Regions from separate parts of the Rhodococcus sp. NPDC059234 genome, predicted to be linked through region 1. Evidence: riboswitches for the same ligand, from Rfam matches in the RefSeq annotation. Region 1 holds a riboswitch; each other region holds the start of a gene.

Region 1 (5,293 bases):
GAAGCCGGGCGGAACCGCGCGGCCGGGCCCGAGCGCCCGGCCCTGGCCAGAGCCATGGTGTCCCCGAGCAGGCTGGTGACCCAGTCGGCCTCGGTGAGGAAACCGTCGTGGCCGTCCTTCGAGTGCACCACCCGCACCGGACCCGAGCCCGCGAGATGAGTCGCCAGCTCTTCCTGCTGCCACAGCGGGTACAGACGGTCGGAGTCGACGCCGCCGACGATCACCGGGACCGGCGTCGACGCCAGCGCGGCCTCGACTCCGCCCCGTCCGCGACCGACGTCGTGCCGATTCATCGCCTCGGTGAGCAGCACGTAGGTGCCGGGGTCGAAGCGCGCGACCAACTTGTCGGCCTGGTGCTCGAGGTAGCTCTGCACCGCGTACCGGCCGCCCCGCCACGGGTCTTCGCCGTGCTGCGAGGAGTTCGCGAACCGCGCGTCCAGCTCGTCCTCGGTGCGATAGGTCAGGTGCGCGATCCGGCGGGCGATGGCCAGCCCGGTCCGTGGTGCTCGCCCGGTGCCGTGGTAGTCGCCGCCCTGCCAGTCCGGGTCGGCCTCGATCGCGGCGATCTGGGTGGTCTGGGTGCCGATCTGATCGGCCGTGGCCCGAGCGCCGACAGCCAGGATCAGGGCGGAGGCGACTCGGTCGGGATGCTCGACGATCCACTCGAGTGCCCGCATGCCGCCCATCGATCCGCCGATCACCGAGGCGATCCGCTCGATGCCGAGGGTGTCGGCCAGTGCGACCTCGGCCGCGACCTGGTCGCGGATGGAGATCTCCGGGAACCGCGAACCCCACGGGCGTCCCTCGGCGTCCAGGGACGCCGGCCCGGTGCTGCCGCGGCAACCGCCGAGCACGTTGGTGGCGAGCACGCACCACTCGTTGGTGTCGATCGGAGCGCCCGGGCCGATCATTCCGTCCCACCATCCGGGGGAGGGGTGATCGCTGTCGGCGGGACCGGTGACGTGGGAGTCCCCGGTCAGTGCGTGCTCGACGAGCACGACGTTGTCGCGGGTGGGGCTGAGCTCGCCCCAGGCCTGCACGGCGAGAACGACGTCATCGATGACGGCGCCGTTCTCGAGCGTCACGGGACCGACCGGGACGCTCGTCAGCCGCCCGTCCGGCGTCGGGAATCCTTCAGGAGTCCCGGCCGGACGGGCGCCCGATACGGAGCTGAGGGTCAAGACGCAGCCGCCGCGAAGCCGGTCTCGAGGTCGGCCAGGATGTCGTCGATTCCTTCGATGCCCACGGCCAGCCGGACGAGCCCGGGCGTGACACCGGACGCGAGCTGCTCCTCGGGGGACAGCTGCGCGTGGGTGGTCGAGGCGGGGTGGATCACGAGAGAACGCACATCGCCGATGTTAGCGACGTGACTGTGCAGGGTCAGGGCGTTGACGAACTTCTTTCCCGCCTCGGCGCCACCCGCCAGCTCGAACGCCACGATCGCGCCCGCGCCCTTCGGTGCGATCTGTCGCGCGCGCTCGTGCCACGGCGAACTCGGCAGGCCCGCGTAGGCCACCGCGGTGACGTCCGGCCGCGCCTCGAGGAACTCGGCGACCCGCTGCGCATTCGCCACGTGCCGCTCGACACGCAGGCTCAGGGTCTCGATGCCCTGGCTGATGAGGAACGCGTTGAACGGGGACACCGCGGCCCCGACGTCGCGGAGCAGCTGCACGCGCGCCTTGAGTGCGTAGGCGGGCGCGCCGAGGTCCGCGAACACGACGCCGTGGTAGCTGGCGTCCGGGGTGGTGAAGTTCGGGTGCCGGCCCTGCGTCCAGTCGAACGTTCCGCCGTCGACGATGACGCCCGCGATCGCGGTGCCGTGGCCGCCGAGGTACTTCGTGGCCGAGTGCACCACGATGTCGGCCCCGTGCGAGAGCGGCTGGATCAGGTAGGGCGTCGCGACCGTGTTGTCGACGATCAGCGGAATGCCGTTCTCGTGCGCGACCGCCGAGATCCCGGGAAGGTCGAGCACGTCGTTGCGCGGGTTGGAGATGGTCTCGCCGAAGAACGCCCTGGTGTTCGGCTTGATCGCCGACCGCCACTGCTCGAGGTCGTCCGGGTCCTCGACGAACTCGACGGTGATGCCCAGCTTGGGCAGCGTGTAGTTGAAGAGGTTGTACGTGCCGCCGTACAGACGCGGGCTCGCCACGATGTGGTCGCCCGCCTCCGCCAGGTTCAGGATGGCGAACGTCGACGCGGCCTGGCCGGACGACAGCAGCAGCGCCGCGACGCCGCCCTCGAGTGCCGCGATCCGCTGCTCGACCGCGTCCTGGGTCGGGTTCATGATCCGGGTGTAGATGTTGCCCGGCTCGGCGAGACCGAACAGCGCCGCGGCGTGATCGGTGTTGTCGAAGGTGTACGACGTGGTCTGGTAGATCGGAAGCGCACGCGCCTTGGTGGTCGCGTCCGAGGTCTGACCGGCGTGGATCTGCTTGGTCTCGAAGCTCCAGCTCGAGGTCGGATCGGCCGAGGCAGGGGTGTTCTCGCTCATGGGTCGTCTACTCCAGTGAGAGTGGGGGAGTGTGGCGCATCGGAGGCGCCGAATGACAGATGAGGACTATCTGCGACAACAACACATGGTGAACCTCCGTCGGGTCGTGGCCCTGTTTGTGGGTCCGTCCCAGCGGACCCGCGCTTGTCATCCGAACTGTCGTTCGGAAAACCAGGTCATCACCCGGGGCACCCCACCGCGGATGGAGGGTTGCCGGCCAGCGAGCCGGGGCTTGACGCTGACACTCATGACCTGGCGCCGATCTTAGCGGCACCGGTCGCGTCGGCGGACAGTTGGCCCCCGGTACCGAACGTCGGCAGACAGCCGAAACTCCGCTCGACCTCGTGTGACCTGCATTACAGCACTACACTGCTCGGCGCACATTGAACGTTTGATCGTCCGGCTGGGAGACCCACAGTGAAAGACGCCGCCACGGCGCTGACCCGGGGTCTGACCGCCCGACACATCCGATTCATCGCCCTCGGCTCGGCGATCGGCACCGGGCTGTTCTACGGCTCGGCCGGAGCGATCCAGAAGGCGGGACCTGCGGTCCTGCTCGCGTACGTGATCGGCGGCGCCGCGGTGTACCTCGTGCTGCGCTCGCTCGGTGAGATGGCGGTGCGCAATCCGGTGTCCGGCTCGTTTGGCGAGTACGCCGGCAGGCACCTCGGCCCGCTCGCCGGTTTCCTCACCGGCTGGACGTACACGTTCGAGATGATCGTGGTGTGCCTGGCGGACGTCACCGCGTTCGGCGTCTACATGGGGTTCTGGTTCCCCGACGTGCCGCGGTGGATCTGGGTGCTGGCCATCGTGTTCTTCATCGGCGCACTGAACCTGTTGAGCGTCAAGGTGTTCGGGGAACTCGAGTTCTGGTTCACCCTCGTCAAGGTGGGTGCGATCGTGGCGATGATCGCGGCAGGCGTGGCGATCCTGATCTTCGGATTCGGCGTGCACGACACCGAGCCGGCGGTCAGCAACCTATGGGCCGACGGGGGATTCTTCGCAACCGGGTTCGGCGGGTTCGTGGCCTGCTTCGCGATCGTGGTGTTCGCGTTCGGCGGCACCGAGATCATCGGGATCACCGCGGGCGAGGCGGAGGACCCGGCCCGCACGATCCCGCGCGCGGTGAACACCGTGCCGCTGCGGATCATGCTGTTCTACGTCGCGACCCTCGCGGTGATCATGGCGATCAGCCCGTGGCAGACCATCGGCACCGAGGGCAGCCCGTTCGTGCAGATCTTCGAGGGACTCGGGATCGGTCCGGCCGCGAGCGTCCTCAACGTCGTCGTCATCACCGCCGCGCTGTCGGCGATCAACAGCGACATCTTCGGCGCCGGCCGGATGATGTACGGCATGGCTCAGCGGGGTCAGGCCCCCGCGGCGATGACGAGGGTCTCCCGCGCCGGTGTGCCGTGGCTGACGGTGGTCGTGATGACGGTGGCGATGCTGGTCGCGGTGCTGCTCAACTACCTGATCCCGGAGAGCGTGTTCCTGGTCATCGCGTCGATCGCCACGTTCGCGACCGTCTTCGTCTGGGTGATGATCCTGCTGTCGCAGTACCGGGCCCGTCGACGGATGAGTGCCGACGAGGCCGCTGCACTGAAGTTCCCGGTGCCGCTGTGGCCGTACGGGCAGCTGGTCGCCCTTGGCTTTCTCGGGTTCGTGGTCGTGGTGCTCGCCTTCGACGCCGACACCCGCGTGGCGCTCGTCGTCGGCGCGGTGTGGCTGGCGATCCTTGCCCTCGCGTACCGCCGGTTCCTCCGGCCGCGGCTCTCCGCGTCGCCCGAACCCGTCCCGGCGGACCGGGTCGCCTGACCGCCGTTTCTCGACCGCTCGCGGCAGTCGGAGCGGGTCGTCGATGGCCTACGCTGGAGCGATGAAGACAGCCGCGCGGGTGCTCGTCGCCGGAATCGTTGTGGCCGCCGGTGTTTCGGGGTGCAGTAGTTCGTCGACGTCCAGTACGTCCGCGCCGGCGTCCGGAGCGGTGGTCGAGGTCGCGCACATGGCGTTCACGCCGAACACGATCACCGTCGCTGCGGGCGAGACGGTGACGTGGAAGTTCGACGACCGCGGCACCCCGCACGACGTGGTCGGTGTCGGCGACGCGAAGTCGGTGCTGCACAGCGCGCCGATGAAGGAGGGCACCTTCAGCTTCACCTTCACCCAGCCCGGCACCTACCAGTACCTGTGCACGTTCCACCCGGACATGCGCGGGACGGTCGTCGTGCGCTGACCGCGCGGTGGATCGGCCGTCGGCCGTGGTCGGCCCGCGTAGGGAACCGCTAGTGTGTGACGTGTCGCATACTCTCCGTTGCGCTCCGCCTGCGGGTCGGGGGCCGGAGCGGTGGGGGCCGAACCCCTGAAAGTTACCGGACAGTAGGATGTCCGTCCCTCTGGGGCACGCGTCGCGGGCGGGGGCGCTAGCAGTACGCTCGTCTTGTTTAGTGCGGAAACCTCGGGTTTGCGCGCGTTGTATAGGTTTACTGATGAGTCGTTTGCGGTCCGCCCACAAAGTGCGACCGTAGACCGTGTGACCAGGGGAAACTTCCTAGGAGGACGCGAAGTACACATGTCCAAGATCAAGGTTGAGGGTACCGTCGTCGAGCTCGACGGCGACGAGATGACACGCATTATCTGGCAGTTCATCAAGGACAAACTGATCCATCCGTACCTCGATGTGAACCTCGAGTACTACGACCTCGGTATCGAATACCGCGACAAGACCGACGACCAGGTCACGATCGACGCCGCGAACGCCATCAAGCAGCACGGCGTCGGCGTCAAGTGCGCGACCATCACGCC
Region 2 (5,293 bases), on a different contig from region 1:
TACGTTGACCGGGTCGGTGGCCCTGCGGCCCTTGGCCGTTCGGGTCCACGGTGTCAAGACGCGGCCCACCACGTACAGCAGCGCGTCGAACACCAACGCCAGGAACACGATTGCGATGATGCCGGCCATGATCTGATCGGGGTAGTCGCGCTGGTATCCCTTGGTGAACAGTTCGCCGAGCCCCCCGATGCCGATCACCGAGCCGACCGAGACCAGCGAGATGTTCGTGACCGCCACCACCCGGATGTTGGAGATCAGCACCGGAATCGCCAGCGGTAGTTCGACGGTCAGCGCTCGCCGCAACGGGGTGTAGCCCATCGCGGTCGCCGAGTCGATCACGTCGGCCGGTACCGAGTCGAGAGCCTCGGGCACCGCCCGGACCAGCAGCGCGGTCGAGTAGATCGCGAGCGCGATCACCACGTTCAGCGGGTCGAGGATGCTCAGGCCGAAGACGGTTGGGACGGTGACGAACAGGGCCAGCGACGGGATGGTGAACGCTACCGAGGCGATGGTCGTCGTCGTCTTGCGCAGCCACGGGACGTTGCGGATGGCCGTGCCGACCGGCACGGCCAGGACGAGACCGATCAGCAGCGGTACCAGCGCGAGGTACAGGTGCGTCTTGGTGAGGTCGACGACATAGGAGAAGTTGTCGATCAGCCAGCGCATCAGCCGACCGTTTCGCCGTCGAAGAAGTGTCTGCCCCGTTCCCGGTCCTCGGCCTGACGCTGCTCGGCCAGCTTGCGGATGACCTCCGAGCCGTGGATGCCGCCGACCACAGTGCCCGAGTCGTCCACGGCGACACCGATTCCCGAAGGAGAGGAGATCGCCGCGTCCAAGGCCTGACGCAGGTCGCCGCCCCGGGCGAACAGCGAACCGCCGGCCGCGGTGCTGTCGAAGAGCGAGTTGCCCGCGCGGATACCTTCGACACCGGTGACGTCGATCCAGCCCAGCGGGGCGCCGACGTCGGTGACCACGAGTACCCACTCGCCCTGGTCGAGTCGAAGCGCGGGGAGTTCGGCCTCGGTGGCGGTGCGGATCTCGTGCAGCGGCACCTGGTCGGCGGCGCGGAACGACAGTCCGCGATAACCCCGGTCGCGGCCGACGAAGGCCGCCACGAAGTCCGTTGCCGGGGAGGCGAGCACCGTCTGGGGCGGCGCGTACTGCTGCAACCGGCCGTGCGGACCGAACACCGCGACCCGGTCGCCGAGCTTGACCGCCTCGTCGATGTCGTGGGTGACGAACACGATGGTCTTGCGCAGGTCCGCCTGCAATCGCCGCATCTCGGCCTGCAGGTCCTCGCGGACCACCGGGTCGACGGCACTGAACGGCTCGTCCATCAACAGGATCGGCGGGTCCGCGGCCAGGGCGCGGGCGACCCCCACGCGCTGCTGCTGCCCGCCGGACAGTTGCGCGGGATAACGCCCCGCGAGCGCTGGGTCGAGTCCCACCCGCTCGAGTACCTCGAGTGCGGCCCTGCGAGCGGCGCGGCGCGAATCGCCGCGCAGCACCGGGACGGTCGCGACGTTGTCGATCACCGTGCGGTGCGGGAGCAGTCCGGCGCCCTGGATGACGTAGCCGATGCCGAGACGCAGCTCGACGACGTCGGTGTTGGCGACGTCCCGGCCGTTCACCGTGACGGTGCCTGCGGTCGGGGTGATCATCCGGTTGATCATCCGCATGGAGGTGGTCTTGCCGCATCCGGACGGGCCGACGAACACGGTGAAGGATTCGGCGTCGATGGTCAGGTCGAGGCCGTCGACGGCGGTGGTGCCGTCCGGGTAGCGCTTGGTGACCGACTCGAAACTGATCACGGCCGCCCCTAGGAGACCGGCTTGTCGAGCCCCTGGGCGGTCACCCACTGGGAGGCGGCTGCGGCGGGCTCGGTCTTCGCGCTGCCGGACACCGAATCATTGAGTGCGACAAGTTGTTCGGTGGTGAGCTTGGCCGAGACGGCGTCCAGGACGGCCGTGAGCTTCTCGGACTTCTTGCTCGCCCGCAGTAGCGGCACCACGTTCTGGGCGGGGAAGTTGTTCTTCGGGTCGGCGAGGACGACGAAGTTGTTCGCCGCGATGGCGGGCGAGGTGGTGAAGATGTTCGCCGCGGTGACCTTTCCGTCGGCCAGTGCCCGCACGGTCGCCGGTCCACCGCCGTCGGCGATCGGCACGAAGTTTCCGGGGCTGACGTCCAGCCCGTAGTTCTCCTTCAGGCCGGGCAGGCCCACCGAGCGCTCCTGGAACTCGGCAGGCGCCCCGAACTTCACCTCCGCGGAGTGCGGGGCGAGGTCGGCGATGGAGGTCAGTTGCCACTGGTCGGCGGTGCCCCGGGTGACCACGACGGCGTCCTTGTCCTCTGCGGGTGCCGGGGTGGTGATCGCCAGGTCGGGGCCCAGGGCGGCGGTCAGCGTGGCATCCACGTCGGCGGCGGCGGTCGCGGTGGCGTCCTTGTCGAGGTACTGCAGCAGGTTGCCCGTGTAGTCGGGGATCACGTCGATCGAGCCGTCCTTGACCGCGGGCACGTAGGCCTCGCGGCTGCCGATGTTCAGCTTCGTGCTCACGTCGAAGCCGTTGGCCTTCAAGGCCTCCGCGTAGATGTTCGCGACCGTCTCGGACTCGGGGAAGTTGGCCGACCCCACGATGATCGCGTTGGGGTCGGAGCTGCCGCTGCCGCCGCTCGCCAGCGGGTCGGAGTTGCCGCAGGCCGCGACGGTGGTCAGCGCCAGGGCGGCCGCAACGACGGCGATCGAGAGGCGGGGGGAGAGCGGCATCGGCATCCTTCCATCGGTTCCGGCGTTAGCACCCGCCCATGTTCGGGACTGGTTGCTGCGGCGTCGTCAAGCCGGATCTCTCGGCCGCTCGAGATGGTGTTCGCGCTCAGTGTAACGATGGGTACGACATTTGCACGGTGACCGAAGGAGCGTGGCGCGCGATGAACTCACGACTGTGGGCCGGCGCGGTCGCCGTGGTCGCGGTACTGCTTTCGGGCTGTTCGTCGGGTGACTCGGGTCTCGACGGCCCGCCTCCGCTGCCCTCGATCACCGTCGGGTCGGGGCAGGCCGCGGAGAGCAGGGTGCTGGCCGAGATCTACGCGGGCGTGCTTCGGGGCACCGGATCCCCGGTCGACACCCGGCTCGGTCTGGCCGCGGGGGAGGACCTCACCGCACTCGACTCGGGCGCGGTGACGCTGGTGCCCGAGTACACGGGACGACTGCTCGAGCGACTGCATCCCGGTGCCACCGCGACGGAGTCGGACGCGGTGTTCGAGGAGCTGAACCGTTCGCTCCCGGCGGGTCTGTCGGTGTCCGACTACGGTATGGCGCAGGAACCGGGCAGCGGCGAGGCGGGCGAGGCGGGCAGTGCGGAGCCGGCGCAGAACGTGGTGCCGCTCATGCGCTCGGGCGTGCTGACCGCCGCTCAGGTGAAGGCGCTCAACGTTGTTGCGGGCGAGTTGACCTCGGCGGAGCTGGCGCAGATGGGGGATGCGGTGCGCAGCGGTGAGCGCACCGCGGACCAGGCCGCCGCGGACTGGCTCGGCGCGCGTTAGGCCCGAACCCCCGTCAGCGCCCTGCCGAGGAAGCCGCCGAGCTCACGCACCGCGGTGTCGGCCTCCCGCACGATCGACGCCTGCAGGTGCGCGACGTGCCACAGCGTCGGGTACTCGGTGTAGTCGACCGGAACGCCTGCCGCGCGCAGCTTTTCGACCAACGTCACCACCTGTGGGTAGAGCACCTCGGTGGTGCCGACGTGCACGATCGTCGGTGGCAGGCCCGACATGTCGCCGAGCAGCGGCGCGTAGCCGGGGTCGGCGGGGTCGCCGTCGCCGAGATACGCCCGCGCGGCGGCGAACGACCATGCGGTGTTCACCACCAGGTCCCGATCGAACGGTGCGTCCCGGGCCCCCGGATCCACCCAGGGTGCGATCAGCCCGAGTGCAGCCGCGCGCACGCCGTGCCGGTCGATCAGGGCGCGGGCGGCGGCCAGCGACAGCCCCCCGCCTGCCGAATCGCCGGCGATCGCAACCTGATCGGCGCGGTATCCGTGCTCGACGAGCAGTTCCAGGTAGGCGTCGATCGCATCGTCGAGCGCCGCCGGGTACGGGTTCTCCGGCGCCAACCGGTAGTCGAGCACGTAGACGGCGGCCTCGCTCGCGCCGGCCACGTGCGCGGCGAGCGACCGGTGGGTGGCGAGCGAACCGAGCGTGTACCCGCCACCGTGCAGGTAGAGCACCGCGGTGGGGCGTTCGGTGGCGCCGACCGTCACCCGTTCGACCCGGCGGCCGGCCAGGGTGGTCGGACGGACCACCGTGCCCGACGGCAGGGTCTGCAGCACCGAACCCGCGTCGAGCAGCCTTCGGGCCACCGGTGCGGGCATCGTCGAGTGCAGTGCGAGCCGGTAGAATGCGCCGAGGTTGGCGGCGACCAACGGCCGTGGAAGGTACGGCACGTCGGCTACTTCGCCGAGGACTTGGGCAGGACTCGCCCCGCCACGATCGCGACGATGCGCTGGTAGCTCGGGCCCACCAGGCGGACCCAGGCGTCGAGCGCCTTCGCGTCGAGACCGATGAGCACGCGCGGCTTGCTCTTGCGCACGCCGCCGACGATGGTCTTGGCCGCCTCCTCGGGTGTGGTCCGGGCGAGCTTCTTGTCGAAGAACTCGGCGAAGGTGGCCAGGTCCTCGCCGGGTCCGGCGGTCGCGTTGCGGGCGATCGCGGTCTTGATGCCGCCGGGGTGCACGCAGGTCACCTTCACCGGGTGCTTGGCGATGAGCATCTCCTCGCGCAGTGCCTCGGTGAAGCCGCGGACCGCGAACTTCGCGGAGTTGTACGCGGTCTGGCCGGGCATCGACAGCAGGCCGAACAGGCTCGAGATGTTGATCAGGTGACCGTCGCCGGAGGCGATGAGGTGCGGCAGGAAGGCCTTGGTGCCGTTGACGACTCCCCAGAAGTCGACGTCCATGACCCTTTCGAAGTCCTTGAACTCGGACTTCTCGAACTCGCCGTGGTACGCGATGCCCGCGTTGTTGTAGACCTGGTTGACCTTGCCGAAATGTGCTGCCACCGCTGCGGCGTACTCGAACACGGCCTCGCGCTGGGTGACGTCGAGGTGGTCGGACCGGACCTCCGCGCCGAGCGCGGTGACCTGGCGGACGGTCTCCGCGAGACCGGCGCTGTCCATGTCGGACAGGGCCAGCCGGGCGCCCCGCCCCGCGAGGTCGAGTGCGAGCGCGCGTCCGATGCCCGAGCCCGCGCCCGTGATGACCACTACCTTGCCGGTGAACTCGCTCATTCTGCTGCAACC
Region 3 (5,293 bases), on a different contig from region 1:
ATCCGGACGAGTCCGATCTTCCGGCGACGATGTACCTCAAGATCCGCGAGGGCCGAACCCTGTACGGCGGAATCGTCATGCCGCCGCTTCGCTACCCCGACGGACGTTGGTACTTCAAATGCGCAGGAAACAGTGTGCTGGAGACTCCGTTGGACACATCGGACGAGATTGCCCGATGGGTTCGAACTGGCGGTAACGAGAAGGACATCGACGATGCGCTTTCGGTCCTGACGGACCTGCTGCCGCGGCAGCGGTTCGGTCCGGCACACACGCGGCCGTGTCTGGTTTCGGCCAACCACACCGCCCACCCGTACATCGACCAGGTCGAGGACGACCTGGTCGTCGCGGTCGAGGGCGAGCGCGGTGTCATGGCGGCCGACGAGATCGGGCGACTCGCCGCCGAACTCGTCTCCACCGGTCGATGGTCCGACAGTATCCCGCACGACCTGTTGCGCGCCGTCTGGGACGTTCCGCTTGCGGCCGACTCGCTCGGACGGTGACGTGGTGCGTCGCGTAGCCGATGAACGGGAGATCGGACGTCACGTCACCCGCGGCGAGCACGGTACGGCGCCCGCCGCAGGCGCGGTCAGCGAGGAAGAGGCGCCGGTCCGGGCGCGGGCGCCGCGCCGTGCAGCGCGCTGCCCGCGACCCACTGGGCCCACGGCATGCTCCAGTCGCCGTTCTGCCACACCTCGAGCGGGGCGCCACCCGTGTTGCGGACCTCGACGACGTCACCCGGCTGGGAGAAGCCGAAGAACCACTGTGCGTTCTCGGGGTTGAGGTTCAGGCAGCCGTGCGAGACGTTCGTGTTGCCCTGAGCCCACACGCTCGACGCCAGTTCGTGGAGGTAGATGCCGTCGGTGCTGATCCGCGTCGCCCAGTTGATCGACTCCTTGTAGCCGAGCCGGGAGTTGATCGGCAGGCCGTACGTCGAGGAGTCCATGATCACCGGGTTCGACTTGTCCATCACCGTGTAGGTGCCCGGCTGCGTCCAGAACGAGAGCGTGGTGTTGCCGATCGTCTCGGTGCCGCCCCGCCCCATCGAGGTGGGCATCTCCCGGATCACCTGGCCGTTCTCGTAGACGGTGACCATCTTGGTGTTGTCGTCGGCGATCGACACGTGCGAGTCGCCGATCTTGAAGGCCACCTTCTCGTCCGACTGGCCGTAGAGGCCCTTGCCGAGCTGGGCACCGTAGATCTTCGCGTCCACCGACACGGTGGTGCCGGGCGCGTAGTAGTTCTGCGGGCGCCAGTGCGCGTTCTGGTCGTCCATCCAGTACCAGGAGCCCTGCACCGGGGGAGTGGTCGTGACCGTCAGTGCCTTCTCGGCCGCGGCCTTGTCGCCGATCTGCTCGTCGAAATGCGCGACCACCACCATGCCCACGCCGTACGTCGCGCCGTCCTTGATCGAGATGCCGCCGGTGGTGTTCAGATTCACGGCGGTCTGATTGCTCGGGGCGACCGTGGTGACGGTCGAGTCCTTCGTGGTGGCTACGCCGTCCTTGTCCACCGCCGCGACCGCGAGCTGGTACGTCTTGCCGTAGCCAAGCGGCTCTCCGGGCTTCCACGACGTCTTGTCCGGGGTGAGAATCCCGGGGATCACCTTGCCCTCGGGATTGGTCAGGGTGACCGACGTGATCGTGCCCTGCGCGACGTTGACCTGAACCGGGCTCAACGGGCTGACCGGGGTACCCGCATCCGCGGGGGTGACGGTCACGACGGCCGCGCTCTGCTTGGTGGTCGGGGCGGCGGCGGGGCCGTCCCCGGACTTGTCGCCGGTGGAGATCGTGCAGCCGGCGAGCGTCAGCGCTGCCACGACCACACACGTCACCGCGAGGGTCCTGCGCCGCAGGCGGGTAGCCATCATGCCTCCTCGAGTTCGAGCGGACACGATGCACCGCACGTCGGAACTGTCACCAGAATATCGGCGTTCGACAGCGCGTGCGTCTGCGGCGGTGATCGACAGGAAAAGCGCTGGCCAGGGGGAGGTCGGCGGGGATCGGGCTGCGGCTTGTCCGCCGATCGGGGGACAGCCGATTCATCCGATCCCGGGTCCAGCCGGTGGACAGACTCCGGCAGCGCCCGGCGCGATAGTTGATCCATGCCGGAAACGGCGACGGAATGCGGGTTCGGAACCCAGGCTCGGTGAGTTCTCGGTCACACCCGCTCGAGCGCACGATTCCGCCGGGCAGGCGGGTTGTCACGTGGAGAGGAAGTACACGAATGAACACATCAGCGATCGCACCATCGACGGGTCGGGCAGCGTCCGGGTACGGAGGGACGATGAGCACGGAGGAGATCAGGTTTCGGATCGACGCGATGTTCGCTCGCGACGAGGCCCCCTCGGTCCTCGGCGGGTCGGCAGTTCGGGCGGAGGGCGTCCGATGATCGAGCTCGGTTTGCGTTGTGGGCGAGGGGCATCGACGAGTGCGACGGGTGGATCGGCGCGTTCGCGTCGGGTGCTGTGCATCGGGGATCCTGCCGCGTTCGTCGCGGCGGCGCCGTGGCTGGCGAGTCGCGGACTGGAGGCGACCCACGTCCTCGACGGTGACCTACGCGAAGGTGAGGTGCTCGGCGCGCTCGCCACCGAGGACGTGCTCGACGGGCTGTGTACCGCCACCGAGGCCGCGGCCGTCCAGCGGGTGAGAGTGCTCGGCCTACCGCTGGCCGGGGTGCGCGACGTCGGCCGGTTCGAAGTCCCGGTGTCGAGCGGGTGGCTTGACAACGTGGCGGGCAGCCTGCAATTCTCTGGTCAGGTCATGAGTGCCAGCAGATAGCCCCGGCTTGCTGGCCGGCAACCCTCCACCGCGGTGGGGTGCCCCGGGTGACGACCTGGCCGCTGTCCGACCGGGCACGGCAAGCGCGGACTCGAAGCACAATCGCCGAATCGCTCGGGTCCCTGGACAAAGGGATGTTCCATGACTGCCGTTCTCTCCGCCGACACCTGTGCCACCGATGCGGTTCTCTCTGAAATCTGTTCTGCGACTGCACCTTTCGCTCAGGTTTCGGGGTCCGAGCTCACCGTTCCGCTCGCCGGCGGCGGTTCCTGCACGTACGCCAACTTCGACTACGCGGCCAGCGCCCCCGCCCTGGCGCAGGTGACCGAACGCGTGCAGGAACTGCTGCCGTACTACGCGAGCGTGCACCGCGGCGCCGGGTACGCGTCCCAGGTGTGCACCGCCAGCTACGAGGGCGCCCGCGAGGTGGTCGCGCGGTTCGTCGGTGCTCGTACGGACGACGTTGTGGTGTTCACCCGCAACACCACGGACTCCCTGAACCTGCTCGCGGGCTGCGTACCCGGCGAGACCGTGGTTCTGGACATCGAGCATCACGCAAACCTGTTGCCGTGGAAGCGAAACGGTGCCCGAGTTGTCGAGTCGGCCGACTCGGTCGAGGAGACGGTGCAGCGCATCGCCGCCGAACTCTGCTCCCGCCCGACCGCGCTGCTCGCGGTCACCGGGGCGTCCAACGTCACGGGCGAGGTGCTGCCGATCGCGCGACTGGCCGAGATCGCGCACCGCTGCGGGGCGCGGATCCTGGTCGACGCCGCCCAGTTGCTGCCGCATCGCCGCGTCGACATCGCCGCGCTCGGGGTCGACTACCTGGCGTTCTCCGGACACAAGCTGTACGCGCCGTTCGGCGCCGGAGCGCTGGTCGGGCGTGCCGACTGGCTCGATGCCGCGCAGCCCTACCTCGCCGGCGGGGGCGCCACCCGCGACGTCTCGGCGGCGGGCACGGTGGAGTGGGCGAGTGCCCCGCAGCGCCACGAGGCCGGCACCCCGAACGTGCTGGGCGTCGCTGCCCTCGCCGCGGCCTGCGAGACGCTCGCCGGGCTCGACTCCGCGGGCGCGGAGGAGCACGAGCGCGCCCTGTGCGAGCGGCTGACCGCCGGACTGAGCGCGGTCGCCGGTGTCCACGTGCTGCGAATCTGGTCGGACGCGCCTGACGCGGTCGGCATCGTCACCTTCACCGTCGACGGCGCCGAGCCGCGGGAGGTCGCCTCGTACCTGTCTGACCGGTACGGCATCGGCGTGCGCGACGGCCGGTTCTGCGCGCACCCGCTGCTGGCCCGGCTCGGTCGCCCCGAGGGGGCGGTCCGCGCCAGCCTCGGTCTCGGTAGCCACGCCGCGGACGTGGACCGACTGGTCACGGCCGTCGCGGAGTTCGTCTCCTCGCGCGCCGACGACCAGGCGACGCCTGCGCCCTCGCGGTAGCATCTGGGCATGGCATCCGTGACGACCGTGGCGATCGATGCCCAGTGGTGCCGTCGTCACGTGGATCTGTGCCGTACCGCGTCGGGAATGTGTTCGAGCTGAGGTCCGCCTCGAGCCCGTTCACTCCTCCCACGCACCCCGAGGACTGTCATGTCTGCCTATTCGCCTACCCGTATACCGCCGCTGCACGTGGCGGTCGAACTTTCCGGCGCCGGACACCACCCGGCGTCGGGCTCGCACACCGAATTCCGAATTCCCCTGGGGCTCAGTGACTACTGGGTCGATCTCACTGGGGCGCCCTTGGATCTGGTCGCCGAGCCGGCCACCGTCGTCCGGGTCCGGGCGCGCGACCTGCGCGAGGCTCAGTTGCGACGCGAGGCCGTTCGGGCCCGGGTCGCCGACGAGGGGCGCAACCCGGACTCGGTGACCGTGCTGCTCGACCTCGAGGTGTTGCTCGCCGACGATCATCGCAGCGCGCGAAGGGAACTCGCCCGACTCGACGCGAGTCTGGCCCGGCCGCGGGTACCGGACTCGATTTCCTACGTCGGCACCGCGCCGGGGCTTTCCGGGCTGATCGCCGACATCGGTGCCGCCGGCGTCGCCGACGGAGTCACCCTGCTGCCGCTGGTGCTCCCGCGGGTGCTGGACCGCGTTGTCGACGACGTCCTGCCCGACCTGCACGAGCGCGGTCTCACCAGGCCGTCGGAGATCCTCGGTGAGGTGCTGAGCCGGTTCGGATTGTCCACCGACAGAGCGGTTCTCGCCTCCTGACTCGGGGGAGTGTCGGGAGTCCTCGGTCGGTCCGGCCGACCGAGGGCCCCGGCGTCGCGATCGAACAGCGGGCGCGGGCGGGTGTGGGCTACGCCGCCGGTTCGGAGACGATGCGGACCCGGGGGTCGGGATCGAAGCGGTAGCCGGTGCCGCGCACCGTCGAGACCAGCCACCCGAAGCGGTCCAGTTTGGTCCGCACGCGCGAGACGTGCACGTCGACGCTGCGGCCGGGCCGCTCCCTGTCGCCCAGGGTGCCGCTGAGCTCGAGCAGGCGTCGACGCGACACCACCACCCGGGGCCGTCGCGCG

Evidence for each region. Region 1 has a riboswitch for S-adenosylmethionine ahead of ACFXGJ_RS03180 (bifunctional o-acetylhomoserine/o-acetylserine sulfhydrylase). Riboswitches for the same ligand answer to the same signal wherever they lie in the genome.
Region 2: another riboswitch for S-adenosylmethionine. It lies ahead of ACFXGJ_RS06440 (ABC transporter substrate-binding protein); the one in region 1 lies ahead of ACFXGJ_RS03180 (bifunctional o-acetylhomoserine/o-acetylserine sulfhydrylase).
Region 3: another riboswitch for S-adenosylmethionine. It lies ahead of ACFXGJ_RS15460 (aminotransferase class V-fold PLP-dependent enzyme); the one in region 1 lies ahead of ACFXGJ_RS03180 (bifunctional o-acetylhomoserine/o-acetylserine sulfhydrylase).

What each region holds. Positions count from the first base shown of each region.
Region 1 covers NZ_JBHZAH010000008.1:2,650-7,942, forward strand. The annotation lists gene ACFXGJ_RS03175 (homoserine O-acetyltransferase) at 1-1,109, opposite strand, end outside; gene ACFXGJ_RS03180 (bifunctional o-acetylhomoserine/o-acetylserine sulfhydrylase) at 1,178-2,491, opposite strand; SAM riboswitch class IV at 2,627-2,744, opposite strand; gene ACFXGJ_RS03185 (amino acid permease) at 2,909-4,306, shown strand; gene ACFXGJ_RS03190 (cupredoxin domain-containing protein) at 4,368-4,724, shown strand; gene ACFXGJ_RS03195 (NADP-dependent isocitrate dehydrogenase) at 5,061-5,293, shown strand, end outside.
Region 2 covers NZ_JBHZAH010000018.1:53,542-58,834, reverse strand. The annotation lists gene ACFXGJ_RS06450 (ABC transporter permease) at 1-666, opposite strand, end outside; gene ACFXGJ_RS06445 (ABC transporter ATP-binding protein) at 666-1,811, opposite strand; gene ACFXGJ_RS06440 (ABC transporter substrate-binding protein) at 1,820-2,764, opposite strand; SAM riboswitch class I at 2,772-2,864, opposite strand; gene ACFXGJ_RS06435 (glycine betaine ABC transporter substrate-binding protein) at 2,926-3,540, shown strand; gene ACFXGJ_RS06430 (alpha/beta hydrolase) at 3,537-4,439, opposite strand; gene ACFXGJ_RS06425 (SDR family NAD(P)-dependent oxidoreductase) at 4,445-5,281, opposite strand; gene ACFXGJ_RS06420 (flavin-containing monooxygenase) at 5,278-5,293, opposite strand, start outside.
Region 3 covers NZ_JBHZAH010000069.1:19,221-24,513, forward strand. The annotation lists gene ACFXGJ_RS15445 (NAD(P)/FAD-dependent oxidoreductase) at 1-500, shown strand, start outside; gene ACFXGJ_RS15450 (Ig-like domain-containing protein) at 587-1,864, opposite strand; gene ACFXGJ_RS15455 (hypothetical protein) at 2,385-2,777, shown strand; SAM riboswitch class IV at 2,756-2,869, shown strand; gene ACFXGJ_RS15460 (aminotransferase class V-fold PLP-dependent enzyme) at 2,919-4,214, shown strand; gene ACFXGJ_RS15465 (putative leader peptide) at 4,224-4,316, shown strand; gene ACFXGJ_RS15470 (hypothetical protein) at 4,404-4,985, shown strand; gene ACFXGJ_RS15475 (winged helix-turn-helix domain-containing protein) at 5,074-5,293, opposite strand, start outside.